One region of the Sphingobium sp. EM0848 genome, then DNA from elsewhere that is predicted to be linked to it. Evidence: riboswitches for the same ligand, from Rfam matches in the RefSeq annotation. Region 1 holds a riboswitch; each other region holds the start of a gene.
The links. Region 1 has a riboswitch for cobalamin ahead of HUK73_RS11245 (TonB-dependent receptor). Riboswitches for the same ligand answer to the same signal wherever they lie in the genome.
Positions count from the first base shown of each region.

Region 2: it holds a riboswitch for cobalamin, as region 1 does, so the genes downstream of both, HUK73_RS25535 (cobalamin biosynthesis protein CobG) here and HUK73_RS11245 (TonB-dependent receptor) in region 1, are expected to answer to the same signal.
Region 3: it holds a riboswitch for cobalamin, as region 1 does, so the genes downstream of both, HUK73_RS25680 (DUF1636 domain-containing protein) here and HUK73_RS11245 (TonB-dependent receptor) in region 1, are expected to answer to the same signal.
Region 4: it holds a riboswitch for cobalamin, as region 1 does, so the genes downstream of both, HUK73_RS15650 (TonB-dependent siderophore receptor) here and HUK73_RS11245 (TonB-dependent receptor) in region 1, are expected to answer to the same signal.

Region 1 is NZ_JABXWB010000001.1:2,319,665-2,326,786, forward strand. Features, by position in the region: gene HUK73_RS11225 (GNAT family N-acetyltransferase) at 1-186, opposite strand, end outside; gene HUK73_RS11230 (DUF962 domain-containing protein) at 254-619, opposite strand; gene bla (class A beta-lactamase) at 681-1,658, opposite strand; gene ung (uracil-DNA glycosylase) at 1,739-2,428, shown strand; gene HUK73_RS11245 (TonB-dependent receptor) at 2,466-4,409, opposite strand; cobalamin riboswitch at 4,648-4,874, opposite strand; gene HUK73_RS11250 (hypothetical protein) at 4,922-5,188, shown strand; gene HUK73_RS11255 (MFS transporter) at 5,258-6,931, shown strand; gene HUK73_RS11260 (HlyD family secretion protein) at 6,928-7,122, shown strand, end outside.
Region 2 is NZ_JABXWB010000005.1:1,643,185-1,650,306, reverse strand. Features, by position in the region: gene cobI (precorrin-2 C(20)-methyltransferase) at 1-399, opposite strand, end outside; gene HUK73_RS25540 (precorrin-8X methylmutase) at 396-1,025, opposite strand; gene HUK73_RS25535 (cobalamin biosynthesis protein CobG) at 1,025-2,083, opposite strand; cobalamin riboswitch at 2,256-2,485, opposite strand; gene bluB (5,6-dimethylbenzimidazole synthase) at 2,552-3,181, opposite strand; gene cobO (cob(I)yrinic acid a,c-diamide adenosyltransferase) at 3,178-3,783, opposite strand; gene cobN (cobaltochelatase subunit CobN) at 3,780-7,122, opposite strand, start outside.
Region 3 is NZ_JABXWB010000005.1:1,676,846-1,683,967, forward strand. Features, by position in the region: gene HUK73_RS25670 (histidine phosphatase family protein) at 1-527, opposite strand, end outside; gene cobT (nicotinate-nucleotide--dimethylbenzimidazole phosphoribosyltransferase) at 524-1,540, opposite strand; gene HUK73_RS25680 (DUF1636 domain-containing protein) at 1,537-1,944, opposite strand; cobalamin riboswitch at 2,124-2,314, opposite strand; gene HUK73_RS25685 (acyl-CoA dehydrogenase family protein) at 2,846-3,970, shown strand; gene fdhD (formate dehydrogenase accessory sulfurtransferase FdhD) at 4,108-4,914, opposite strand; gene HUK73_RS25695 (formate dehydrogenase subunit delta) at 4,923-5,159, opposite strand; gene fdhF (formate dehydrogenase subunit alpha) at 5,170-7,122, opposite strand, start outside.
Region 4 is NZ_JABXWB010000001.1:3,212,509-3,219,630, forward strand. Features, by position in the region: gene HUK73_RS15650 (TonB-dependent siderophore receptor) at 1-1,280, opposite strand, end outside; cobalamin riboswitch at 1,484-1,723, opposite strand; gene dut (dUTP diphosphatase) at 1,892-2,359, shown strand; gene HUK73_RS15660 (HesA/MoeB/ThiF family protein) at 2,496-3,257, shown strand; gene HUK73_RS15665 (DsrE/DsrF/DrsH-like family protein) at 3,245-3,610, shown strand; gene ubiB (2-polyprenylphenol 6-hydroxylase) at 3,618-5,159, opposite strand; gene HUK73_RS15675 (class I SAM-dependent methyltransferase) at 5,166-5,897, opposite strand; gene mutM (bifunctional DNA-formamidopyrimidine glycosylase/DNA-(apurinic or apyrimidinic site) lyase) at 6,033-6,845, shown strand; gene rpsT (30S ribosomal protein S20) at 6,965-7,122, shown strand, end outside.

The DNA of each region.
Region 1 (7,122 bases):
GACATCCTGCCCCGCTTCATCCGTGATCGCGAGCAATTCGGGGCGAGCGCCATAGCTTTCCAGCCATGCTCCCATCCAGGTCCAGCCAAGGAAGAAGCCACCGTCGGCCCGCGCCTCCAGCGCCTGCCAGCGGGGACCGAGGGCCGCAAGATCGGGCAGGCGGAGGAACTGGGCGGTAAGGGCCATGGACCGCTCTTGTGGCAGAGCGACGGCAGGGGTCAAGCGGCGCTTATATCAAGGTGCCGCGCGGGTCTTACAATTCCCTTCGCAGGCCCGGATCGACCGAACCGTCGGGCCGAACGCCAGCCTGCGCCAGCTCCTTTTTCATGCGGCCGGTCAGGAAGCGGAACCACATCACGAAATCGGCGCGCAGCGACAACAGCGGATAGCGGAAAGTGGCGGGGCGGTTGCGTTCGATCAGACTGTGGCCAAGCCAGGCGAAACCGTAACCGGCCAGCGGCAATGCGGGAACCATCCACCATCGCCCGGTGACGGGCAAGGACACGGCCAGCAACACGACGATGCTGGTGCCGGCATAGTGCATCGCCCGCGTGCCGGGGTGCGCATGTTCCTGCAGATAATAGGGCCAGAAGTCCCGGAACGCTGCCTTGCCGTCCATTGCCTCCCCTCCTCGATCACCATGGCTATCGGGAAAGCTGATTAATGTTAAGACGGATGCGTCAGGCCGTGTGCCGATCGGGGGCGAACAGGAAATAGTCATAGGCTGCCCGCGCCGCTTCGGCCATGATGCGGTCGCGCATCTGATGCCCCTTATAATCCTTCATCACGAAAACCGTAATGGCAAACAGGCGACCGTCCGGCAAAGTGATGATGCCCACATCATTGCCGATGCCGTTCAGCGTCCCCGTCTTGTGCGCGATCCGGGTGCCGGGCGGCAACATGGCGCGCAGCCGGTCCTTGCCGGTCTTGCACCGTTCCATGATCGACAGCAGCATCGCCGTGCTCTGCGGCTTCAGCGCCTTGCCGGTGCGGATCGCGACCAGCAGGTCGTCCATCGCGCGCGGCGTCGCAGTGTCGCGGGGGTCCATGGCAAAGCCCAGATTGGGCATGTCGCGGGCGTCGCGCTGGGCAGCGGAGAGGCCGGCTTCCATCGCGCTTTCATCGCCAAAGCCGCTGCCCGCCACCTTGGCGCGGGCGAGCAGGTCGCGGGTATTGCTGTCGACGCGCAGATTCCTGACGCCGATCGAGCGGACCCAGTCATTGACCGCCTGCGGCCCGCCCGTGCGGGCGACCAGAGCGTCGGTGGCTTCATTGTCGCTCTGCGTCAGGCTCATTTCGAGCAGGGTGCGCACCGGCAGCGGATGCCCGAGGCGCGTCAGCTTTTCATCAAGGCTGAGACTGCCCGCATCGAGCAGGGAGAAGATCTTGGCCGCGACCGCCACCTTGTAGGTGCTGGCCATCGGGAACAGCGTATCGCCATTATAGGCCAGCGTCTCGCCCGTGGAGAGGTCCCGCACGGCGATGCCCACCGTACCGTCGGTCAGCGTCGCGAAGCGGGCGAATTCCCCCATCAGGCGGGATTCGGCGCTCTGCTGCACCGGATTGGGGGTCGGGCCGAAGGCATCGGCGGTCGGCAGCGGGGCAAGGAACAGCGCCAGAAAGGCGCAATAACGGCTGGCGGTACGAAGGCGTGGCATCCGTCCCCTTTCCTCGATTCGCCGGTTGCGGGCAAGGGGCTGTTGACAGCGGTTCGGCGCACGGTTCATCACCCCGGCCCATGAGCGATACCATCAAGCTGGACGAGAGCTGGCGCGCGCCGCTGCTCGGGGAATTTGGAAGTCCCTATATGCAGGGGCTGAAACAGTTTCTGGAGGCGGAAAAGGCCGCGGGGAAGCGCATTTTCCCCAAGGGCAGCGAATATTTCCGGGCACTGGACCTGACGCCGCTCGACCGGGTGAAGGTCGTGGTGCTGGGGCAGGACCCCTATCATGGCGAGGGGCAGGCGCATGGCCTGTGCTTTTCAGTGAAGCCGGGGGTGCGCACGCCGCCGTCGCTGGTCAATATCTACAAGGAATTGCAGAGCGACCTGGGGCTGACGCCACGCCGCCATGGCTTTCTGGAGCATTGGGCGGAGCAGGGCGTCCTGTTGCTCAACAGCGTGCTGACGGTGGAAATGGGCAAGGCCGCCTCGCACCAGAAGCGCGGCTGGGAACAGTTCACCGATGCGATCATCCGGCTGGTCAACCAGAAAAGCGAGCCGGTCGTGTTCCTGCTGTGGGGCGCCTATGCGCAGCGCAAGGGCGATTTCGTCGACGGCAAGCGCCATCTGGTGCTGAAAGCGGCGCACCCCTCGCCGCTCTCCGCGCATAATGGCTTTCTGGGATGCCGGCATTTTTCGCAGGCCAATGCCTTTCTGGACGAGAAAGGACGCGGGGCGATCGATTGGGGTTTGCCGGAGCAGGTGTAAAGCGAAGTGCTCCTGCGCGGGCAGGAGCACTTCGCGCCTAGAAGTACAGCTTCGCGCCCAGCCGCAGGGTGCGCGGCTCCATCACGCGGCTGAGGCGGCCTTCGACCGGCGCGCTGTCATAAGCGGGAACATAGGATTCATAATAATAGGCGATGTCCTTGTCCCGGCTGTCGAAGATGTTGAGCAGTTCGCCATAGAGTTCGATCCGCTTGCTCTTCCAGGCCGCGCGGGCATTGACGACGGTGCTGCCCTTGTCTCGAAGGCTATTGTCCTCGATCAGCGGATAGGGGCCGAGATGGCGGAGGCGGATGCTCGCTTCCCAGGGATCGCGGAGGATCGCCACACCGCCTGAAGCGGCATTTTCGAAGGCGTTGGGAATCCGGTCGCCATTGTCGTAACGCGAATGGCTGGCGGTGTAGTTGCCGTCCAGCGCGAGCCAGGAAAATGGGCGCCAGAAGGCGACCAGTTCATAGCCGCGCCGCTTGCTGGCCCCGGTCGGCTCGACGGCATTGCTGTCGCCCACGAAGCGCAGTTCGCTGCCGACATCCAGCCACCAATAGGTCGCGGTGAGCGAGAGGCTGCCATATTGGACGCGCCCGCCCAGTTCCTTGCCGATGCCGCGCACCAGCACCGGAACAGGCGTGTCGACATTCACCGCGCCGCGCACATCATTGGAATGAAAGCCCCGCCCCCAATTGGCGTAGAGTTCCAGATGCGGCGTGACCCGGTAGGCGACCGACGCCTTGGGCGAGAGGATGGCGTCATGGCCGCTGCCCTCGCCCAGCGCCTGCGCGGCGGCATCCCCGGCGCGGACGCTGTAATGATAATAATCGCCGCGCAGCCCGCCGATCAGGCGCAGGCCGGGTAAAGGCTGCCAGTTCGCTTCGCCATAGAGGGCGGCGGACAGTTGCTCGACATGATAGCGGCCGAGCGAGAAGAGGAACTGCCGGTCCGCGCTGCGGTCGACGCCGACATTGCCGATATGGTCGAAGCGGTTCTCGGTGCCGATGCTGAGGTTGAGGGTCGAGGCGACATCCCAGTTCTTCGAGGCGGTAAGGCCGGTGATCCAGCGGCGGTCATATTGGTGGATCTGCGCGCTGCGGCCGTCCGGATCGGCATAGGTGGGATTGCTGAACATCGCCCAGTCGTAGAACTGGACATAGGCGTTGGCGCGCCAGCCCGGCTGGGTGACGGCGACATTGCCGACGATCCGCGTGGTTTCGCCCCGCGCAGAGGGATCGGGCGAGCAGAAGACATCGGGGCAGACGGGGGAGCCGATGATCCGCTCTGGAATCTGCTCGGTCGGGCGCCAGGTGCCGCGATAGGCGTGCAGGGTCGCGTCCAGTTCGCCTCCGCCAAGCGGCACGCGATATTTGGCGAAGCCGCTATAATGACGCAGATGCTCCGCCTCTTCCCAGGGGCCGTCATAGCGCTTGGCCTGCGCCACCAGCGTCAGGTCGCCGGGTCCCACGTCCTTGATCGTGCCGCCCGCCGCCAGTCGGCGCGAGCCGTAGGAGCCGCCCTCCACCGCGATCCACGGGCGCGTAAAGCCATCAATCGTGGTCATATAGGCTGCGCCAGCCAGCGCGAAATCGCCGCCATCGGCGCGATAGGGGCCTTTGCGAAAATCCTCCCGCGCGACGATTTCGGGGATCAGGCCGTTCAGGTCGAGATAGCCCTGACCATGACCGTGCGAGCGGAAATTCATCTGCACGCCGTCGATATAAGTGGTGAAGTCCGATCCATGGTCGAGGTTGAAACCGCGCAGGAAATATTGGTTCGCCTTGCCGCTGCCCGAATGCTGGGCCGCGACCATGCCGGGCACCGCTTCCAGCAGTTCGGCGACGCGCAGCAGCGGGCGGACCAGCAGGTCGGCGCCGCCGACGCTGCCCTCGCTCGCGGCATGGGCGACGCCGATCTTTTCCTCGCCGCGTCCGAAGACGACGATATTCGTGGCCGGCGCCTCTTCGGCGGCGGGCATTTGGGCCAGCGCCGGCGGGGCGATGCCCGCAGCGATCAGGGTGGCGATCAATCCATATTTCACAATCATGTCCTCCGGCGCCTGCGACTGCCGGGGGAGACCTGCCGTCCGGGACGACCGGCGCGCGAAAGCAGCCGGACGCCATCAAGCGACCGCCACGCGAACCGAAGCGGCCTCCACCGCTCGTTCGTCGCTCAGACGGAAAGACACCGTGCCGCGGCCATCCCCTGGACCAGGGCAAGAGCGACCAGACGCAGGCAGGTCTCCTGGCTCACGGGTCATCGCTTGAAACATGGCCTTCCCAGGCCTCGCAGGGTTTAGCGTCCGGCCCAGTGGCTGATCCCTCGCGCTCCGGAAGGATCGATATGCCTCTCGCTCACCGCTTACAGTTGCAGGGACAGCCGGGGATTTGCACCCCATTCCCTATTAAGCCCCTCTCGGGACACCGGCGCGATCGGGAATGGCTCATAGGCACGCTTTGCGGGGATGGGAAGATGGGATAGAGGCGACCCATGCATTTCGACGATCAACTCCACCGCTATTTCGGCGTCCGCGACCTGGATGCGCTCACCCCTGATGCGCTGGCCGCCGGGCTGGAGCATATGCGCGTCGATTTCGGGCTGGAAACGGACAGGGCACGCCGCTTCGCACTCTGGTCGCTGATGGTCCTGCTGGGCGCGGCGCCCGATCTGGAGGAGGCGTTCGAGGACCCGGCGGACCGCGACGCGGCGCGCGACTTCATGGAAATGATGGAGCGGGCCGAAAGCGACGGGGACTAGACAGCCCCGACAAGAAGTGGAAACAATCCGTCCAACGGCAGGCGCATATCTGCGGCTTGAGGAGGCGGCTTGAGCATAGGGGAAGGATCGCCGGACTATCGGTTCGCGCCGCATGAGCGGCCGCTGATGCCGGGATCGCCCGCGACACCCGATCACCCGACGCCGCGACGGATCGGCTATTTCCTGATCGGCACGCTGCTGGGGCTGACGGGCGGCTTCATCAACGGGCTGCTGACCGCGAATCTGCCGCAGATCCAGGGGGCGCTGGGCCTCACCAATGTCGAGGGCGGCTGGCTGACCGCCGCCTATTCGATGACCAATGTCTGCATGAGCCTGCTGCTCATCAAATTCCGCCAGCAATTCGGCATCCAGCGCTTCACCCGTTTCGTGCTGGCCGGGTTCCTGGCGCTCAACCTGTCGCAGATCTTCGTCCACAGCTATGGGTTCGAGTTGATCGTGCGCGGGGCGGGCGGCATCGTGGCGAGTGGACTGTCGACGCTCTGCCTCTTCTACATGTCGCAATCGATGCCGGCGGCGAAACGGCTGGGCGGACTGGTTCTGGGCGTAGGCATGTCGCAGATCGCATTGCCGCTGGCGCGGGCGATCTCCCCTGCCCTGCTGATCCATGGCGACGTGCAGAATCTGTTCCTGTTCGAACTGGGGCTGACGCTGCTGTGTCTGGCGGGCGTATCGATCCTGCGCCTGCCGCCCAGTGAGCGGATCGAGGCATTCGAATCGCTGGACTTCCTGACGTTCGCGCTCTTTGCGCCGGGCATGGCGCTGCTCTGCGCGGTACTCGCGCAGGGCCGGATCATCTGGTGGCCCACGCCCTGGCTGGGCCATGCGCTGGCCGGGTCGCTGCTGCTGGTCGGCGCCGCGATGATCGTGGAGCATAACCGGGCCAATCCCTTGCTCAACACACGCTGGATGGGCAGCGGAGCGATCATCCGCTTCGCCATTATCGCGGCCAGCATGCGCGTGCTGCTGTCGGAACAGAATTACGGCGCAAGCGGGCTGTTGAACCTGGTCGGCATGGGGCAGGACCAACTCGTCACCTTCTACGCCATCATGACGCTGGCGACGGTCGCGGGGCTGGCGACGAGCCTGTTGACGCTTAACCCGATGGACCTGTTGCGGCCGGTCATCATCAGTTGCGGCCTGATCGCGGCGGCCGCCTTCATGGACATGGACGCCAGCAACCTGACGCGCCCGGCGCAGCTTTATGCGACGCAGGTGATGATCGCCTTTGCCGCCATCTATTTTCTGGGACCGGCGATGATGGGTGGCCTGTTGCAGGCGCTGGCCAGAGGACCAAGCCATCTTGTCAGCTTTTCGGCTGTGTTCAGCATATCGCAGCAACTGGGCGGACTGGGTGGCGCGGCCCTGTTGGGGAGTTTCCAGATCATTCGCGAACGCTTCCATTCCGAAATGTTGGCGCAATCGATCCTGCCGATCGATCCGCAGGCGGCGTTGCGGCTGCAACAGCTGGGCGGCGCCTATGCGCGAACCCTGGGCGATCCGGCGCTGCGGCAGGCGGAGGGCAATATCCTGCTGGGCCAGCAGGTCGCGCGGGAGGCGAATATTCTGGCTTTCAACGATGTGTTCGCGCTTGTGGGGGGGCTGGCGACGCTGGCCCTCCTCTACCTTCTGGCGCGGTGGTGCTATTTCAAATGGATGGGGATCACGCCCCTTGGCAAGGAACTGGCGGCCCTGGCTGCGATGAGGAACAAGGCCGCATCATGACGGAAATGCAGGACAAAAGGTTGCAGGACCCGGTCGAGGTGCCGAAGGAAGCGCCCGCCGCCGAACCGCCGAAAAGAGGATGGGCTCCACCCAGGGCGGGCCGCAGGGAGACGATCCTGACGCTGGCCTTCATCGTCGCCGGCATCCTGCTGATCCTTTACGCCTGGGACCTGCCGCCCTTTTCCTCCATC
Region 2 (7,122 bases), on a different contig from region 1:
TATGCCGGGGACGATCCTGACCGGCGCGGTGAGACGACTGTGCAGGTGCATGAAGCTGCCGTAGAAAAAGGGGTCACCTTCGCACAGCACCACCACATCCTCACCGCTGGCGCACAGATCGTCGAGATGGCCCGTGCAATCGGCATAGAAGGCGGACAGGAGTTCATTATAGCGCGGGTCGGACAACGGAATTTCGGTCGTCACCGGATATTCCATCGGAAATTCGACGGCGTCCGGGTGTATCATGCCCTCCACGATCCGGCGAGCCTGGCCGGATTTTCCCCTTTTGCGGAAATAGGCGATGTGGCGGGCGTTGCGGATCAGGCGGTCGGCGCGAACGCTCATCAGATCCTGCGCGCCGGGGCCGAGGCCTACGCCATGAATGGTGCCTTTGGTCATTCTGCGGGGCTCGCTATGGCGTTGACGGCAGCGACCGTGATGGCGCTGCCGCCCGGGCGCCCCTCCACGATGCAGCAGGGGACCGGCTGGCTTTCCCAAAGGGCCTGTTTCGATTCCGCTGCGCCGACAAAGCCCACGGGGCAGCCGATGACCGCGGCCGGACGGGGGCAGGCCGGATCGTCCAGCATGTTGAGCAGGTGGAAAAGAGCCGTAGGCGCGTTGCCGATGGCGACTAGCGCGCCATCCAGATGCGGGCGCCAGAGTTCGAGCGCGGCGGCTGAGCGGGTGTTGGACATGCGTTCGGCCAGTTCGGGAACCAGCGCATCGTTCAATGTGCAGAGGATCGGGTTGTTGGCGGGCAGGCGCTTGCGGGTGATCCCCTCGGACACCATGCGCGCGTCGCAGAGGATCGGGGCGCCAGCCTCCAGCGCGGCGATAGCGGCCAGGGCGAAGGTTGGGGAGAAGCGGATGTACGGCGCAAGACCGACCAGCCCCGCCGCGTGGATCATGCGGACGGCGATGCGCTCCTCTGCCAGCGAGAAACGGTCGAGATCGGCTTCGGCACGGATGGTGCGGAAGGATTCCCGGTAGATGGCGGCGCCGTCGGTTTCGTAGATATAGGGCATTATGGGCTTCCGAAGAGAGCGAGAATCTGGACGGGGGTAAGGCCCGTTCGTTCCGGGGGCGATCCGGCGCGGGCCTTGCGGGCGAGGTCGAAACGGCCTTGGCGACCTGTCAGGACGATGTCGGCGTGCCTTGGGCGTGCGCAGCCCTTGGCACAGCCGGCAATATGGAGAGACCCGCTGACGAAAGGGGCGAGGCGGGTGGCGAGGTCGCGAGTGGCGACGCTTGCCTGTGGACATGCGGGCGCGCCGGGGCAGGCGTCGATCAGGAGCGGCGGTTCTGTAGGAACAGGACTGATCGTGCCTCCTTCGAGGATCAGGCCACGCCACGGAGTGAGGCGAAGGCCTATGACGCCTGGCGATTCGGCCAGGGCGGCAAGGCCGTCCGCATCGATCTGACCGAAAGGAAGGCCGTGAAAGGGGCCTGGGGCTTGCGCCAGAAGCTGTTGCAAGGTGCGGGGATGGGCGGGCGCAATTGTCGGGGCCAACGGCAACGGGGCCTTGTGCCGCGCGATCCGACCAGAGCTGGCGCCACCCGTATCGAGGAACCAGCGGGCGAGCGCTGTCAGGTCCTGCGCCGCTGTTTCGATACTGGTCGGCGTGCCGAATGTGCGTCCCTCCGCACGGAGCAGGAGGGCGCCGGTTTCGCTGCGCTCGAAACGGAAATCGGCGGGGACGTGGGTGAGGGCGGGGGCTGGGCCGATGTCAATGGCAATGCCGATCTTGGGAGGAAGATCGGGGAGATCATCGATGCGGCCGAGGAGGTTTTGCGCGATGCTTTCCGTATCATCGCCAGTCGACCAGTCCGGGTTCAGCAGGAAATTCCGGCGGCTTTCGCGCGCCGGGTCGGGATCTGTGAGACCGAGGGCAACCAGCCGTTCGAGGAGAGGACGGTGGCTTTGCTCGGTCACGCCCCGGATCTGGAGCGCGGCGCGATTGGTGAGATCGACAAGGCCATTGCCGTAGCGGTGAGCGGCTTTGCTGAGGCCCAGCGTCTGGGCAATGCTCAACCGTCCAAACGACGGACGGACGCGGACCAACAGCCCGTCGCCCGCAGCCATCGGGCGCCATGCCGTGGGGCACCAGCCGCGAATGGCAGCGTCGGCGCTCTGCGCGTCTCGCACTGGACTTCACCTCCCACGTCGCAACGACGACTGGAAGATTGCCCTTCCAGCCGCTTAAACCGTCGCTCGTGCGGAGAACCGAGCCGTGACCATCCCCTGGACCATGGCAAGAGCGACCTTTGCGTACGGCAGGTCTCCTGGCTTGCGGGTCATAGCATGGGCAGGGGGCCTTCCCGGATCGCTCCAGTGGCTGACCTTCCCCGCTTGAAAAGGGGGCGGTCGGTCCTTGCCTTGCTCGCCGCTCACAGTTGCAGGGACAGCCGCGGATTTGGGAGTCTCCCTCCCGCACCGCATTCCCATTCAAGCCCCTTGCAGGGCACCGACGCGATCGAATGGAGCGGGCACAGACCCGTTCCAGGGCAGCTTCATACGCGCAGAGAGTGGGAAAGGAAAGGGGGCGAAGCTTCAGCGCGTCACGATGGTGGAGTGCCAGTCGGTCCGCCGCTCCCAGCCGCGCCGTTCCAGTTCGGGCGTCGCTTCCTCGCTGACCGGATAGCCAAGGCACAACAGACCAAGGCAGCGCCAGTTTTCGGGAATTTCCAGCATGGCATCGACGGTCGCCGGGTCGATGATCGATACCCAACCAAGGCCGATGCCGTGGATACGCGCGGCGAGCCAGAGGGTGTGGATCGCCATCACGCAGCTGTACCGGCGAGCTTCAGGCATGGTCATCGCGCCCAGACGATGGCCGGTTTCGGTGCCTTCGTCGCAATAGACGGCGAACAGCACCGGCGCTTCGCGCAGGCCGTGCAGTTTCAGGCTGCGATAGAGCTTGTCTTCGTTGCCGTCATAGATCTTGCCCGCCTTTGCGACCTGATCATCGACGTGAGCCGCGAGCCTTTCACGCAATGCAGGCGTGACGATCCGCACGAAACGCCAGGGTTGCGACAGCCCGACCGAAGGCGCGCTGTGGGCGAGAGCCAGCAGTTGCTCCACCTCTGCTTCATTCAGTGGATCGGTTCTGAAATGCCGTACGTCCCGGCGGGCATGGACCAGATCCTCGAAGGCGGCGATGTCGAAGGTGGAGCGGGTCAGAATTCGATTCCTGCCTGAGCCTTCACGCCGCTGCGGAAGGGATGTTTGACAAGGGTCATTTCCGTGACGAGATCGGCCGCCTCGATCAATGCGTCGGGCGCGTTGCGGCCGGTGATGAGGACATGTTTCATCGCGCCGCGGGTGGTCACGGCTTCAACCACCTCCTCCACCGGCAGATAGTCGTAGCGCAGGACGATGTTAAGCTCATCGGCAAGGACCATATCATAGGCGGGATCAGCGATCATGCGTTTGACTTCATCCCATGCTTCGCGTGCAAGCGCAATGTCGCGGGTGCGGTCCTGTGTATTCCAGGTGAAGCCTTCGCCCATGGGTTTGAATTCGACATTGTCGGGAAACGCGTCGAACACCCGTTTTTCTCCGGTGGTCATGGCGCCCTTCACGAACTGGACGACACCGACCTTCTTGCCATGGCCGATGGCGCGCACGACCATGCCGAGCGCGGCGGTCGTCTTGCCCTTGCCCTTGCCGGTGTGGACGATCAGCAAGCCCTTTTCCTGAGTCTTGGTCGCCATGATCTTGTCATGGGCGGCCTGTTTCTTCTTCATCTTTTCGGCATGTTGTTCGGGGGTGCGTTCGATCATGGGTGGTTTTCCTTGAGGCTTGCGAGGAGCATGGCAGCGCTGTTCGATTTGGGTTTCCAAAGGGCGCGGTCGAGCGCTTCGTGGAGGCGGGTGGCGGTTTCGCGCAGGGCGGCGGGATTGGCCTTTGCCATGAAGGCGCGGACTGTCTCATCCTCGATGAAGGCGGCATGGACCGCGTTGAAATGATGGTCCTTCACCGCATGGGTGGTGGCGGCGAAGGCAAAGAGATAATCGACCGAGGCGGCAATCTCGAACGCGCCCTTGTAGCCGTGGCGCATCATGCCCGCTATCCATTTGGGGTTGGTGACGCGGGCGCGAACGATGCGGCCGATCTCATCCTCCAGCGTGCGGATGACCGGGCGTTCGGGACGGCTGTGGTCATTATGATAGGATAGCGGCTTGCGACCCGAAAGATGCTCGACGGCGGCGGCGATCCCGCCCTCAAACTGATAATAATCGTCGCTGTCGAGCAGGTCATGTTCGCGATTGTCCTGATTCTGGATCAGGGCGTCGGCTTGCGTCAGGCGCTGGGCGAAGAGGCTGCGTTCGGCTTCGCCTTCAACTCCGCCGCCATAAGCATAGCTGCCCCAGTCGAGATAGACATTCGCCAGATCCGATCGGTCGTGCCAGATTTTTTCATCGATCATGGCTTGCAGGCCCGCACCATAGGCGCCGGGCCTTGAGCCGAAGATGCGGGCGCCCGCGCGCCGGGCGGCGACTTTTTCGGATGTGCCCTCCGCGATCAGGGCGGCGGTTTCCGCACGGTGGCGGGCGGCGGCAGGGTTATCCTCCTCCGGCTCGTCCAACGCCATGACGGCGCGGGCGGCACTGTCGAGCAGGTCGATCTGTTCCGGGAAGGCGTCGCGGAAAAAGCCGGAGACGCGGAAGGTGACATCGACGCGCGGGCGGTTCAATTCGGCGATCTTCATCACCTCAAAACCAATGACGCGGCCCGACGCCCAATCCCAGCGGGGCCGGACGCCCATCAGGGCAAGGGCCTGGGCGATGTCGTCGCCGCCCGTGCGCATATTGGCCGTGCCCCAGGCGGAAAGGGCAATGGTGCGGGGATAGTCGCCCTCACGCTGGAGATAATCCTGCACGATGAGGTCGGCGGAACGCTGGCCTAGATTCCAGGCAGCGACCGTGGGGACGGAGCGAGTGTCGACCGAGTAGAAATTACGGCCCGTGGGGAGGACGTCGGGGCGGCCTCGGGTGGGTGCGCCGGAGGGGCCGGGGAGGACGAAATTTCCGTTGAGCGCCTTGAGCAGGGCGGTCTTTTCCGCTGCTCCGCAAGCAGTGACGCGAGGGGAAAGGTCGGTTTCGATCGCACTCAGGACAGCCCCGCTTCTGGGGCCGGGTGGCGGGTCGCCGCTGTCGAGCAGGTGAATGGCGCAGAGTTCGAGACGTTCCACCATATCACCCGTGGTGCGCCATGGCGCATCGGTGAGGTTTTCGAGCGATTCCGGGCGGGGGCCGGCCCATGGCGCACCCATATTGCAGTCAAGCGGGTCGAAGTTCAGGTCAAGGTCGTCGGCAAGGGCGCGGAGAAGGGATTGTTGACCCTCATGATCCATGCCTCTGGGGCAGCGTGCGAGCGCCAGGAGGAGGTCACGGCGAAGAGACGCTTCAGGGCTTTGGGTGAAGACATGCAAACCGTCCCTGATCTGCATTTCCTTCAGTTCACACAGATAGTTATCGATCGCTGCTAAAGCATCGTCTCCACTGCCTTGCGCGCCTGCATCCTTGTCCAGACCCTGGCTTGCGGCGAGGGCGAGTATGTCCTTGCGCAGCGTTTCCAGACGGCGGGGGTCCATGCCGGCGGCGAGATAATATTCATCGACCAGCGCCTCCAGTTCCTTGAGCGGACCATAGGTTTCCGCACGGGTCAGCGGGGGTGTCAGATGGTCGATAATGCAGGCGCCGAGGCGGCGCTTGGCCTGAGTGCCTTCGCCGGGATCGTTGACGATGAAGGGATAGATTTGCGGGATTGGTCCGGCGCAGATTTCAGGGAAGCAGTTTTCCGCGAGCGCGATCGCCTTGCCGGGCAGCCATTCGAGATTGCCATGCTTGCCGACATGGACGACGGCATGGGCGCCGAATTCCTGCGCCAGCCAGATATGGAAGGCCAGATAGGCGTGCGGTGGCGGCAAGGCCGGGTCGTGATAGCTGCTTTTCGGGTCGATATGATAGCCGCGCGAGGGCTGAACGGCGACGGCGATATTGCCGAAACGGTGGACGGGAAGGTGGAAGGCGTCGTTGCGGAAGAAGGGATCGGCTTCGGGCGTACCCCAGCGGGTTTGCACGGCTTCCCGGGCAGTTGCGGGCAAGGCGGCGAAGGCGGCATGGTACAGATCGAGGGGCAGCTGGACTTCGGCTGGGCGATCCGGCCCGGCATTAGTGACGCCTGCGGTCATGAGACGCATCAGGGCTGCGCCGTCGCCGGGTGCGTCGGCGGTGGTATAGCCCGCTTCCGTCAGAGCATTGAGAATGGCGGCGGCGCTGGCCGGCGTGTCGAGGCCGACGCCATTGCCGATCCGCCCATCCTTGTTGGGATAGTTGGCGAGGACCAGCGCGATGTGACGGTTGGCCGCTGGTGTTTTACGAAGTTTTGCCCAATTTACAGCCAATTGCGCAACAAAGCTGACACGATTATCCAGCACCTGAGGAACGATGATGCTGCATTCTGTGCGTTGATCGAAGCGGGCGGCGGCCTTGAAAGCGACGGCTCGGGAGAAGAGACGACCGTCCACTTCGGGGAGCGCGATGTGCATGGCAAGGTCGCGGGGCCCCAGTCCTCGGGCGCTCTCTTCCCAGGCGCTTTGCTCTGCGCTGGCGAAGATGGTTTGGAGGATCGGGCAGTCGGCTTGCTCAAGGACCGAGGGCGTGCGCGGTTCTCCGGGCGCGCTCGCAGCGAAGGCGGTGGCGTTGAGGATGACGTCGGGCGGTGTTTCCGCCATGACGGTCTGGAGGAAATCTCTGGCAAAGGGTTCGCGCAAGGCGCGGACATGAACGGGGATGATATTGAGACCCGCCTGTTCAAGACCCATGATCATGGCGTCCACGGCTTCGAGCGTGCCTGCAATCAGGAGTGCCCGGTAGAAGACGAACAAGGCCGTTGGGCGACCCGGGGTCCAGCGGGACTTGACCTGCCCCATTGTCGGGCGGTCAGTGCCCGGCAGATATAGGCCAGCGTCGGCGACCGGGATTGGGGCGTCGGGCGTGCCCGCATCGAAGCCAGCAAGTCGGGCGGCGGTCTTGAGGAAGGCGATGGCGTTGGGAATGCCCCCCTGACGGAGATAGTTGCGAAGACGGCCGCAGATTTCGGCGGGCAGGGTCGAA
Region 3 (7,122 bases), on a different contig from region 1:
CCCGGCCAGAGACGCAGACTCAGCAGCGCGCCATAGGGCAGGTCAATCGCCCAGGCCTGCCGTAGATCAAAGCCGCACAATATCGACAACGCCGCCCGCATCGCACCTGCATGAGAGATCACCAGCGCCGGATCGGTCCAATCGGTCAGCGCCGCCGCCACCCGCGCCTGCAGATCGGCCCATCGCTCACCCTTCGGCGGCGGAAAGCCGTCCGGATCGTCCCAGAAGCGCGCCAGCGCCTCGCCCGGCAAATCCGCCGGATCGACGCCCTCCCAGTTCCCGAAATGCAATTCCCGCCAGCGCGCATCGACATCGTGCGTGACGCCCCGCTCATTGGCGACGAGCGCGCCGGGCACCATCGCTCGCGACAGGTCCGACGTCACCACCCGCGAAAAAACCAGCTCCTGCGCCCGCCCGACACAAGCTGCGACCCCTTCGGCCTCGGGCGGCGCGTCCAGATGCCCCAGCAAACGCCCGGCCCCTTGCGGCACGCCATGACGCATGAGGTGGAGTATGAAAGCGCTCACAGCGCTCCCGCCACCGCCGCTTCGGCAAAGGTCGCCATGCCGTCATGCATCGCCAGCGCGGACCGGACGATCTGCGCCGCGACCGCCGCCCCACTCCCTTCTCCCAGCCGCATCTGAAGCCGCAATAGCGGTTCCAGCCCCAGAGCTTCCAGCAATCGTCCATGACCGGCCTCAGCCGACACATGTGCCGCCAGACAATGCGCGGTGATCGCCGGAGCCTCCTTTGCCAAAGGCGCCACCGCCGCGCAGCCGATAAAGCCGTCCAGCATCACCGGCACGCGCATCATCCGTGCCGCCAGCACGGCGCCCGCCATCGCCGCTATTTCCCGGCCGCCCAACCGCCGCAGCGTCTCGAACGCATCGCCACACGCCCCGCAGTGCAAGGCCAGTGCCAGCGTCACCGCCTCCGCCTTGCGCGCCAGTCCATGCGCATCGACGCCCGTGCCGTGCCCGACCCATTGATCCACCGAGTCGCCAAAAGCCTGGGCGCACAGCGCCGCCGCCGGCGTCGTATTGGCGATCCCCATCTCGCCGAGCATCAGCAGGTCGACGCCCCGCTCAACCACTGCTGCGCCTGCGTTAAGCGCCTCCAGACATTCCGCCTCGCTCATCGCCGGTTCGGTGCAAATATCCCCGGTCGGCCGCTCCAGATCGAGCGCCACCACCGACAATTCGGCGCCACATGCGCCAGCCAGCGCGTTGATCGCCGCACCGCCATTGCGGAAATTCGCGACCATCTGCGCCGTCACCTCAACCGGGAAAGCACTGACCCCCCGCGCCGCCACGCCGTGGTTGCCCGCGAAGATCGCCGCCCGAAGCCGATCCGCACGGGGCCGTTCCCTCCCCTGCCAACCGGCCATGAACAGCGCGATCTCCTCTAGCCGTCCCAGCGACCCAGCCGGCTTGGTCAGCACCGCCTGCCGGGCCGCCGCAGCCTCCGTCGCAGCCGCATCCGGCTCCGGCAAATGCGCCAATGCCGCGGCAAAGGCCGCCCTGTCGTCAAAGCGGATCATGAGCAGACAAAGCCTTCAGGCGGGGTACGGACGATGAAATGCCCCTTCACCCCCTGCGGCCAGTCGGCGTAGCGCACCACGCCCTCCTCACTGGATGCATGACGCACGGCATAGTCCAATATCGCCCGCGCCGCTTCCTCGCCGGGCGTGAAGTCGCCCAGCACATAGCCGACCTTGCCCGTCCCCCGGACATGCACGGTGCAATGCCGTTGACAGGCAAAAAGGCACGGCATGTCCTGTATCGCAACGGGCTCATAGGCAGGATTGCTCGCCCGGACGGCGCGCATGGCTTCGGCCAGCAGCGCGCCGCCGCGTCGCCCCTCACCATCTTCGCGACTGTCCGTCGACAGGCGGCAGGTCGAACAGACGACCACCGACGCGCCTTTTTCCACGGCGCGCAACATCAGCGCCGTCCCTTGAAATCAGTCATCTCCGCTCCTCCGACCGGACGGCAAACAGCCCGCCGAAAAGGCCGGAACGGGAAGGCGCATAGACAGGCGCTCCCCCGCACGGCCGAACCGGCAAGGCGATGGCTGTCGCTCAGCGAGGGCAAACCCCGTTCGGCCGGCGCACCCTGTCCGGTCGAAGAACGACTGCGTCAGGCAGGTCTCCTGGCTCGCGGGTCGATGCTTTCCAGCCGCCTTCTCGGGGCTTTGCCGCCCCAATGGCATAATGGCCGGATGGCTCGCCGCTTACAGTTGCAGGGGCAGCGCGGGCTTTCACCCGACTTCCCTTTTCATCCCCTCGCGGGGAACCTGTCGCAGCGCCGCTGATAGAGGCCCATGCCCCTCGCCGCAAGGGGCTGTCAGGCCATCCATCCCTCTTCCTCTGACCCCCGCCATCTGCTAATATCCGCTTAACGATATGGGGAGAGGAGCCATGACTTTATTGGCTCGTTGTATGGACTGGCTCTGTGAGCTTTTCGCCTGCACGGCGGAAAATGATCTGCGCGTCAATCGCTTGATCATGCATATTCCGTCGGACATGGATTGAAACGTCGGCCGAATCGGCGCGTTCCCCAGAAACAGTGACACCCCTGCGCGGATAAGGTGGCCATGTTGGCCAATGATCCCGAAAATATCCTTCTCGACCTCTGCCTGGTGACGGTGCCGGGCCTCATGCTCGGTTCCGCACCGCCCCATGGATTGAGTCGGCCGGTTCGCTCCCACTGATCGGCCCCTCGCGACCCGATATTACAAGGAAATGGATGTCTCGCCTTTCCAGATGAGCGACGTTGACAATCTGTCCTAACTCCCTTTCTGCTAACCGCCGCACGCGTAGCGTACATAAAAGAGAGGCCGCCCAATGCTCACAGAAACCCAGATCGCCATTCGCGACATGGTACGCGACTTCGCCCAAAGCGAAATCCGCCCTCGCAGCGGAGCCTTCGAGGCGGAGGGCGGCTATCCTGCGGATCTGTTCGAGCAGATCGCCGGGCTCGGGCTGATGGGCATGACGGCGCCGGAAGCGGTCGGCGGCGCGGGTGCCGATTATGTTTCCTACGCGCTCGCCCTGATGGAAATCGCGGCGGCCGATGGGGCGCTCTCCACCATCCTCTCGATCCAGAACAGCCTGATCGTCTCAGGCCTGTTGAAGGACGGTACGGCAGAGCAACAGGCCCGTTTCCTGCCCGACCTGTTGTCCGGCCGCGCCATCGGCGCCTTCGCCCTGACCGAAGCCGATGCAGGGTCTGACGCCTCCGCCATCCGCACCCGTGCGGAAAAGGTAGCCGGCGGCTATAATCTCAACGGCGCCAAGCAGTTCATCACCTCGGGAAAAATCGCCCGCCTCGCCATCGTTTACGCCGTTACCGATCCGGTAGCGGGCAAACGGGGCATCAGCGCTTTTCTGGTCCCCACGGATCGCCCCGGCTACAGCGTTGACAAGGTCGAGCATAAGTTGGGCCAGGGTGCGTCCGATACCTGCGCCATCCGTTTCAACGATCTGTTTCTGGAGGACGATTTGCGCCTTGGCGCGGAAGGGGCGGGTTATGGCATCGCCCTCTCCAACCTCGAAGCCGGGCGGATCGGCATTGCCGCGCAGAGCGTCGGCATGGCGCAGGCCGCGCTGGAGATCGCCATCGCTTATGCCAAGGATCGCAACAGCTTCGGCCAGCCGATCATCCAGCATCAGGCCGTCGGCTTCCGCCTGGCCGACCTTGCCACCCGTCTCGAAGCCGCGCGGCAACTCGTCCTTTCCGCCGCTGCGCTCAAGGATGCGGGGGAACCGGCATTGACGCAGGCATCGATGGCCAAGCTCTTCGCGTCCGAAACCGCCGAGGCGGTGGTGTCAGGTGCGATCCAGACATTGGGCGGCTACGGCTATCTGGAGGAATTCGGCCTCGCCAAGATCTACCGCGACGTGCGCGTCTGCCAGATTTATGAAGGTACCTCGGACATCCAGCGGCTGGTCATCGCCCGAGCCCTTTAAGGAGGGCTACGCGAAGGAGATCATCGTCCAAATACTAGAGCGGTTTGCGATCTGATCGAATCAGATCGACCGCTCTATTGCTTTGTTTCACCGCGATTTCTTAACCGTCAGATGATGCCATCTGACTGGAAATCGCTCTAACGCGTTTCGCCTTCCAGCATCCCCGGCTCGCTCGCCAGAACCGCATCCGCCCGTGCCAGCACCACCAACGCCAGGCCAGCGACGGACGCTCGTTCGGCCGCCAGCCGCGTTGGCGCGGAAATCGTCACCAGCAGCGGACAATCCGCCAGCACGGCCTTTTCCACCAGTTCATAGGAACAGCGTGACGATAACAGCGCAAAGCCCCCATCCCAATCCAGCGCTTGCCGCCTCATCGCCCCGATCAGCTTGTCGAAAGCATTGTGCCGCCCGACATCCTCCCGCGCCAGCCGGATTGTTCCATCCGCCGCCACCAGCGCCGCGACATGCGCCGCCCCCGTCCGATTATTGAGCGGCTGAAAATCCTTGAGATGGTCGAGCGCCCGGAAAATCGCTCCCCTGTCGGCCTGCGACTGCTGCGTCACAAGCGGCAAGGGCCGGATCGCCTGCTCCAGATTTTCCACCCCGCAAATCCCGCAAGAGGATTCCGACGCTCGATGCCGCACCCGGCTGAGCAGCGTTTCCGTGCGTTCCTCCGGCAAGGTCGCCCTGGCAACGATACCTTGGTCAGTTACATGGACATCAACATCAAGAGGCGGATCCTCCCGCCCGATCAATCGGTCCGCCAGCGCAAAGCCCTGCACCAGCTCTTCCACATCCGCGGGCGTCGCCATCAGCACCGCATAGCCAATGCCGTTAAATTCGACCGCAACCGGCACTTCCTCCGCCAGTTCGCGCGTCACGGGCGACGCGCTGCCCTCCGGCTTGACCTGCGTGAAAGGAAAGGTGGTTTCCGTTTGCGTCAGCGCCTTGCTCAAAGGGCCATGACCCGCTCGACAGCCGCAGCGGCGACAGGCGACAGCGCCTCGGGCCGGGCCGCCGCCAACGCGCCGATGCGCTGCTTCATCGCCGGGTCCCAAAAGTCGCGAATATGGTCAGCCACCATCGCAACGGCCTCCTTTTCGCCCAAAGCGGCCATGTTGCGCGCAATCTGGTTCGCCATGTAGATCAGGCGGTCCTCGGTCGACATGACGTGATTTTCATCGCTCATGCGCCCGATCCTATTCGGCCGCTTCCAGCGGCGCAATCCGCCTGCTGTGCCGCGCCTGGCTTGCATAGTCGCGCTGCCAGTCGCTCGGCCCATTGGATGGCATGACCTGTACTGCCGTAACCTTATATTCAGGGCAGTTGGTGGCCCAGTCCGAATAGTCGGTGGTAATGACATTGGCCTGCGTATCGGGATGGTGGAAGGTCGTATAGACCACGCCCGGCGCCACCCGCTCGGTAATCAGCGCGCGCAGGCTGGTTTCGCCGGCCCGACTTTTCAGCGATACCCAGTCGCCGTCCTTGATCCCCCGGTTCTCCGCATCGGAAGGGTGCATTTCCAGCCGGTCCTCAGGATGCCATGCCTCATTCGCCGTGCGACGGGTCTGCGCGCCGACATTATACTGGCTGAGGATACGTCCCGTGGTCAGCAGTAGCGGGAAGCGCGGCCCGGTCTTCTCATCGGTCGGCACATAGTCGGTGACGACGAACTTGCCCCTGCCTCGCACGAAACCGTCGATGTGCATGGTCGGCGTGCCATCGGGCGCCGCATCATTGGCGGGCCACTGGAGCGATCCTTCCGCATCCAGCCGATCATAATGCACGCCCGCGAAGGTCGGTGTCAGCGCGGCGATCTCATCCATGATCTCGGACGGATGGCTGTAGGACCAGTTCAGCCCCATGGCCTGCGCCACAAGCTGCACAATCTCCCAGTCACCATAGCCGTTCAGCGGCGCCATCACCTTGCGCACGCGCTGGATGCGCCGCTCGGCATTGGTGAAGGTCCCGTCCTTCTCCAGGAAGGTCGATCCCGGCAGGAAGACATGGGCATAATTGGCGGTTTCGTTCAGAAACAGGTCCTGCACGACGACGCATTCCATCGCCGCCAGCCCGGCCGCGACATGATGGGTATTGGGGTCGGACTGGAGAATGTCCTCGCCCTGAATGAAGATGCCCTTGAAGGTCCCGTCCGTCGCGGCATCCAGCATATTGGGAATGCGCAGACCCGGTTCGGCATCCAGAGCCACGCCCCAGGCCTGTTCGAACTGCTCACGCACGGCATCGTCCGACACATGGCGGTAGCCGGAAAATTCATGTGGGAAGCTGCCCATGTCACAGGCGCCCTGAACATTATTCTGGCCCCTGAGCGGGTTCACGCCTACGCCCTCACGCCCGATATTGCCGGTCGCCATGGCCAGATTGGCAATCGCCATGACGGTCGAGCTGCCCTGACTATGTTCGGTGACGCCCAGGCCGTAATAAATGGCCCCATTACCGCCCGTCGCATAGAGCCGCGCCGCCGCGCGCACATCCTCCGCCTTCACCCCGGTCAGCGGCTCGACCGCCTCGGGCGAGCGGCTGGGTTCCGCCACAAAGGCTGCCCAGTCCATGAACTCATCCCAGTCGCACCGCTCCCGGATGAAGGCTTCGTCGAAGAGATTTTCCGTGACGATCACATGCGCCAGCGCCGTCAACATGGCGACATTGGTGCCGGGCCGCAGCGGCAGATGATGCGCTGCCTCGACATGGGGCGACTTCACCAGATCGGTCCGGCGCGGATCGATCACGATGAGCTTGGCGCCCTGCCGCAGCCGCTTCTTCATCCGGCTGGCGAAAACCGGATGCCCATCAGTCGGATTGGCGCCGATGACGAGAATGACGTCCGATTGCATCACGCTGTCGAAATCCTGCGTGCCAGCCGAAGTGCCGAAGGTCGTCTTCAACCCATAGCCGGTCGGCGAATGGCAGACGCGCGCGCAGGTATCGACATTATTATTGCCGAAACCCTGCCGGATCAGCTTCTGGACGAGGAAGGTTTCCTCATTGGTGCATCGGCTGGACGTAATCCCGCCGATGCTCCGCGTGCCATATTGGGACTGGATGCGCTTGAACTCGCTCGCTGTATGGGCAATCGCCTCCTCCCACGACACCTCCCGCCACGGCTCCTCCACCGAAGCGCGGATCATGGG
Region 4 (7,122 bases), 890 kb from region 1:
GTCGGCGCCTTGATCCCGGTGCCGCCCGCCGCGTGCAGCCGCGTGCCGGTGTCGAAGTGATAGCTGGCCTGCGCGCGCCAGGTCGTGGCGTTGCGGAAACGGTCGTTGTCGTCATGGCGCAGAGCGATGCCGATGCCGCCGCGATCATCCAGTTGCAGCTGATACTGGCCGACAAAACCCCAGTTCGTGATCCGGCGGCGCGGATTGGCGGCGGAAACCTCGCCGCGGTTGTGGAACTGTTCGCGCTCATAATCGATGGCGCCTGTCAGCACATGGGACAGCGGCCCGGTCGAACCCAGCTTCAGGGTCGAAACCCAGCTTGCCTTGGTGCGCTGGCCATGGGTGCCGTAGGTGATGGCGCCGTCATCGTCCAGAAAGATGCGCTTGCTGTCCTGCATCTGGGCGCTGAAATCGTTGATCCACGGCCCGTCCGCCCCGACGGTCGCACCGACCAGTCCATAGAAGGCGTCATTCCGGTAGGAGCCGCCCGCGTCGATCGCATTGCCGGTGAAGACATAGTCCTGGCTGTTGGTATCCGCGTCGATGTGATTGTAGCGCGCCACGGCCCGCAGCGCGACGGAGCCGGCCTGATAGCCGATCTTGCCGCTGACCGTGCCGATCTTCGAACCGATGTCGCGCGATCCGCCCGGCGCCACGACATAGCCGCCAATGCCGGAATAGGAGCCGGTCAGCGCATAATCCATGTCGCCCACGGTGCCCGCGCCACGGACGGCGCCCTGCAACGTGTCGAAGGAGCCGCCCTCGATCCGGCCCGAAAAGCCCGGCAGATCGCGACCGCTGGCGGTCAGGTAGCTGATCACGCCGCCGATCGCATCGGAACCGTAAAGCGCGCTCTGCTCGCCGCGCAGCACCTCGATCCGGGCGCCTTCGTCGGCAAAGAGCGTCGCGAAATCATATTCGCCATAAGTCGCGTCGGACGCTTCGATGCCATCAATGACCATCAACGTGTGATTGCTCTCCGCGCCGCGAATGCGCACCTGCGTCAACCCGCCGACCGGCCCGGTGCGGGTCACGGCTATGCCGGGCACGTCGCGCAGGACGTCCGACACGATCTGCGTCTGCCGGTCGCGCAGGGCCGTCGTGTCCAGCACGGTGACGGACGTGCCGAAGGTCGCGGTCGATATGCCGCCCGCCGCGCGGGTGCCGGTGACGATAATCTGGTTCGTGACCATGTTTTCCTGGTCCGCGTCCGAAGCCTGCGCAAAGGCAGCGCTGCTCCAGGCAAGAGCAAGACAGGAGATGGCAATCGCGTTTTTCATGAAAATACCCCCTTGGCGCCTGAGCAGGCCGGGCGGGGCGTACCGATCCGTCCGACAAGGCGTGAACCCTGCCGGACATGCGACGGTCGGCCTGCATCCATGACCGGGCGCTCGCCCACGGACGCAAAGCCGCGCGGCCCCAGCCGCTTCGTTCGTCGCTCAGACGGAGAGTTACCGTGCCCCGGCCATCCCCTGGGCCAAAGCAAGAGCGACCAGACGCCGGCAGGTCTCCTGGCTCGCGGGTCATCGCTTGATGCACGACCTTCCCAGACCTCGCAGGATTTTGCGTTGGCCCAGTGGCTGGCGGCAGGACATCATGTCCCGGCCGCCTGTGCATCGCGCTCGCCGCTCACAGTTGCAGGGACAGCCACGGTTCCGAGGATTTCCTCTTGCCGCATTCCCTATTAAGCCCCTTTCGGGACACCGGCGCGATCTGGGATCGGGCATGCCCGATCCGGGGCAAGCGCATAGGCGAAGCGCAACGCTTTGTCCATTTCCCAAACGGGAAGGCCCGTCGGGGCCGTGGCGGAGCTTCCCCTTTCAGGATCGGAAAGGATGGGCTAGCCTGCGCGCGAACGAAACGTCCACTCCGATGTCACTGAGGAACTGTCTTGAGCGCCCAATTCGAACTGAAAATTCTCGACCAACGCATTCACGAATGGGGCCTCCCGGATTTTCAAACGGACATGTCGGCGGGAATCGACATGTATGCGTGCCTCGACGCTCCGCTGGAATTGCAGCCGCAGGCCGATGCGGTCCTGATTCCGACGGGCGTGGCGATCCTGATGAACGACCCGAATGTGGTCGCCTTTCTGCTCGCGCGCTCTGGCCTCGGCCACAAGAAGGGGGTGATATTGGGGCAGTCGGTCGGGACGATCGATGCCGATTACGCCAATCAGATCTACATCAGCACATGGCTCAGGACACCGCCGGGAAGCGAGCCGGTCATCGTCAATCCCGGCGACCGAATCGCCCAGCTCGTATTCCTTCCCATTCTGCGGCCGACGTTCAGGGTCGTGCCGGAATTCAGCGCCACCACGCAGCGCGGGCTGGGGGGATTCGGATCGACGGGATCGTAGATGCCATGGGCAATGAAGCCGCCTTCATCCGGGGAGAAATCATGACCCACGGCGCCGTGCCCCTTGCCTCAGCCAAGGAACTGGACGGGGCAGTCGGGGGTTCATCCGCTTTAGGGTCGATAGGAGCGCCCTCCTCATGACCGACGAGCAGCTGGAGCGCTATGCCCGCCATATCGTGCTGAAGGAGATCGGCGGCGCGGGGCAGGCCCGGCTGCTGTCGGCGGATGTGGCGGTGATCGGCGCGGGTGGAATCGGAAGCCCGGCAATCCTGTATCTCGCGGCGGCGGGCGTGGGTACGATCCGGGTGATCGATGACGACGCGGTCGCTCTTTCCAACTTGCAGCGCCAGATCCTGTTCGGAACCCAGGATATCGGCGCGCCCAAGGCGGAGGGCGCGATGGCGGCGGTGGCGCGGCTCAATCCCGATGTGAAGCTGATTCCTATCAACGCCCGGATCGACGCGGATAATGCCGCGCTGATGCTGCGTGCGGCCGATGTGGTGCTGGATGGCTGCGACAGTTTTGCGACGCGGCTGGCCGTGGCGGATTGCGCGCAGGCGTTGCGCATTCCGCTGGTGTCGGCGGCGGTCGGGCCTTTCGAGGGGCAACTCGCCACCTATCGCGGGTGGGAGGCGGGCAAGCCTTGCTACCGCTGCCTCGTCGGATCGCCGGAGGATGCGCCGGAGCGCAATTGTTCCGAGACGGGCGTGATCGGGGCGCTGACCGGGGTGATGGGCAGTCTGGCGGCGCTTGAGGTGATCCGGTCGCTGGTGCCCTTTGGCGAGGATATGGCGGGCCGGTTGCTTCTGGCCGATTTGCTGTCGATGCGATTCCGCACCGTGGCGGTGTCCAAGGACCCGGCCTGCTCCGCCTGCGCCACAATATTATGCGCGAACTGAGGATCGTCGTTGCGACGGCCGATGCGGAGCGGCTGCGCGGGGCGCTGGTGATGGCGGCTGCGCACGCGGCGCTGGGCGGACAGGCGGCGGTTTTTCTGCAACTGGAAGCGGTAGGATTGCTGCGGACGCCGGTGGAAGCGCCCCAGGATGCGGCGCATCGGGCAGCGGGACTGCCTTCGCTCGCGGCGTTGATCGAAGAAGCCTTGGGGCTTGGTGTCGCCCTGCTGGCCTGCCAGAGCGGGCTGGCATTGTGCGGGCTGCTGGTGGAGGACTTGCCGCCCGGCGTGGAAGCCGGAGGGCCAGTCGCCTTTCTTCAGCAGACAGGGGATGAGGCTCGCCTGCTCTTTGTGTGAAGAGACTTTATAAGAAGACCTCGGCCGCAGCCATCGCTCCCGCGCCGGCCACCCCCGCGAGCAGCGCCACCACCATATAGCGCCACCCGGCTCCGACGCGAATCAGCTTCACCTCGGGAAGGGGCGGCGGCGGAGGCGCGCCGCCCTTTTCCGGGAAGGCCTCCTCGATCCGCTTCACCAGCCCCGGCAGCCGCTGCACGATCCGCCAATGCTCGATCAGCGCGTCGGCCGCCTTCGCCTCCGGTCCCAGTTCCGACCGCAGCCATTCCTTCACATAGGGGCCACTCGTCTCCCACAGGTTGATGTCGGGATCGAGCGAGGTCGCCACGCCCTCCACCATCACCATGGTCTTTTGCAGCAGCAGCAGATGCGGCTGGGTCTGCATGTCGAAATCGCGGGTGATCGCGAACAGCCCGTCCAGCATCCCGCCGACCGACAGTTCGCGCACAGGCTTGCCGCGCATCGGCTCGCCCACGGCGCGCAGGGCTGTGGCGAACTCCTCGACATTATGATGGCCCGGCACATATTGCGCCTCGAAGTGGATCTCCGCCACGCGTTTGTAGTTGCCGGTGATGAGGCCGTAGAGAATCTCCGCCAGCCACATCCGCGCTCGCCGGTCGATCCGCCCCATGATGCCGAAGTCGATCGCGACGATATCGCCATTGTCGCGCACGAACAGATTGCCCTGATGCATGTCGGCATGGAAAAAGCCTTCGGCAATCGCCTGCCGCAGGAAGGCGTTGACCAGCCGCGCCGCAATCTCCTTGACGTCATGACCGGCAGCGACCAGCGCATCGCGGTCGGAGATCTTGATCCCGTCGATCCACTCCATGGTCATGACCTTGCCGGTCGTGCGGTCCCAGTCGATGGCGGGCACGCAATAGCCCGGCATCGCTTCCATCGCCTCGCCCAGTTCGGACGCCGAAGCCGCCTCGCGCCGCAGGTCCAGTTCGCGCGCCGTCCAGCGTTTCAGATTTGCGATCACCAGCCGGGGCCGCAGCCGCGCCAGTTCTCCCCCCAGCATCTCGACATGGGCGGCGGCCCATTCATAGGTCTGGATGTCCCGGTTGAACTGATCGATGACGCCGGGGCGGATGATCTTCACCGCCACGTCGCGCCCCTCGACCGTCACCGCCCGATGCACCTGCGCGATGGAGGCTGCGCCGACCGGCTCCTGGTCGAAGCGGCTGTATATCGCCTCCAAAGGCCGTCCGAAACTCTGCTCGATCTGGGCGCGGATGATGGCGAAGGGCACCGGAGGCAGGGCGTCCTGCAACCGCAGCAGGTCGTTCGCCGCATCTTCGCCCACCAGATCGGGCCGCGTTGCCAGTGTCTGTCCCAGCTTGATTGCCGCCGGCCCGATGGCTTGAAACGCATCGGCATAGCGCGGCTGGCGGGGGACGCGTGCGCCAAAACGCGCCACCCGCACCAGTCGCCGTATCGGCGTGGGCGTCAGCGGGTCGCGCTCAATCCCAGTCAGCGCGCCATGGCGTGCCAAGGTGCGGCCCCATTTCAGCAGCCGCCAGATATGTGTCAGATGGGAAGGCACGGGACGTCAGATCTTCCAGCCCGAATGAATCGCGACCAGCCCGCCGAGGATCGGTTCGACCCTGGTCTGCACGAACCCTGCCTCGCGGATCATCCGTTCGAACTCCGGCATGGGCGGGAAGCGCCGGATCGATTCGATCAGATAACGATAGCTGTCTTCGTCATCGGCCAGCAATTTGCCCAGCTTGGGCACCAGCCGGTGCGAGTAAACATCATAGACATCCGAAAAGCCCGGCCAGGTCGTGGTCGAAAATTCCAGGCAGAAAAACCGCCCGCCAAACTTCAGCACCCGATGCGCCTCGCGCAGCGCCTTGTCGATATGAGTTACATTGCGGATGCCGAAGGCGATCGTATAGGCGTCGAAAGCCCGGTCTGCGAAGCTCAGCTCTTCGGCATTCTGTTCCGACCAGATGAGACCTTCCAGGCCCTTTTTCTGCGCCCGCTCGACGCCCACGGCCAGCATTTCCGGGTTGATATCCGACACCGTGACCTGTGCTCCATGCCGATGCATGCGGAACGCAATGTCCCCGGTGCCGCCCGCCATGTCGAGAATCTGCTCGTCCCGGCGCGGTTTCACGCGATTGATGAACTGGTCCTTCCACAGGCGATGCGCGCCGCCCGACATGGCGTCGTTCATCAGGTCATATTTGGACGCCACATTGGAGAAGACGGCACGGACCATCCCCTGCTTTTCGGCGGCTTCGACATCGCGATAGCCAAAGGAAGCGGTTTCACTCATGGCGGAGCCTCCTAGAGCGATTTCAAGGGAAATGGAAATATTTCCCGGCTCGGAAATCATGGCGGAAAAGCCTGTCCCTCACCCATATGGGAAGCCGACTGTTTCTTTAGGCCCGCGCATGACTAAATAGGCGTCATGCCTGAACTTCCCGAAGTCGAAACCACCGTCGCCGGCCTCCGCTCCGTACTGGAGGGGGCCGTCCTTACCCGCGTGGAGGCACGCCGCGCCGACCTGCGCTTCCCGATCCCGGTCGATCTGCGCCAGCGCCTTACCGGCGCGACCGTCACCGCCCTGTCCCGCCGCGCCAAATATGGGCTGATCGACACCGACCGGGGGGACACGCTGATCTTCCATCTCGGCATGTCCGGCCGCTGGAGAATCGACCCGACGGAAATCGGCGCGCACGACCATCTGCTGATCGAGACCGGGGCAGGGCGGCTGCTCTCTCTGAACGATCCCCGCCGCTTCGGTTCGCTGGACCTTGTCCGCAGCGAGGCGTGGGAAAGCTACAACCCCTTCACCCGCATGGGGCCGGAACCCCTTGGTCCCGACTTCACCGCCGCCGCTCTGGCGACGGCGCTCAAGGGAAAGGCGACCTCGATCAAGGCCGCGCTGCTCGACCAGCGCATCGTCGCGGGCCTCGGCAATATCTATGTGTGCGAAGCGCTGAATATGGCGGGCATCGCGCCGAGCCGGGAGGCAGGGAAGATCAGCCGTCCCCGACTCACCCTGCTTGTCGAGGCGATTCGCGAAGTTCTGACCGCCGCCATCGCCGCCGGCGGATCGACCTTGCGCGACTATGCCCGGCCAGATGGCGAACTCGGCTATTTCTCCAAGCAATGGCGAGTCTATGGCCGGGAAGGGGAGCCATGCCATTGCGGCACGCTGATCCGCCGGCGCGTGGATGGCGGCAGATCGACCTTTTTCTGCCCGAAATGCCAGAAATAGCGGGGGGCTCAGCGGTTGACGCCCTCTGCGATCCCCTGTATGGGGCGCACCTTCACAGGGCCCGTTGGCGATTCCGGCAGGCCCTTTTCACGAGATTTGACGAGAACCGAGGACAGTAAATGGCCAATACGCCGCAAGCCAAGAAGCGCATCCGCCGCAACGCCCGTCGCGCCGAAATCAACGGTGCCCGCATCAGCCGGATTCGTACCCTGGTGAAGAAGGTCGAAACCGCTCTCGCCGCTGGCGACAAGGCCGTTGCGACCACGGCGCTTCAGGC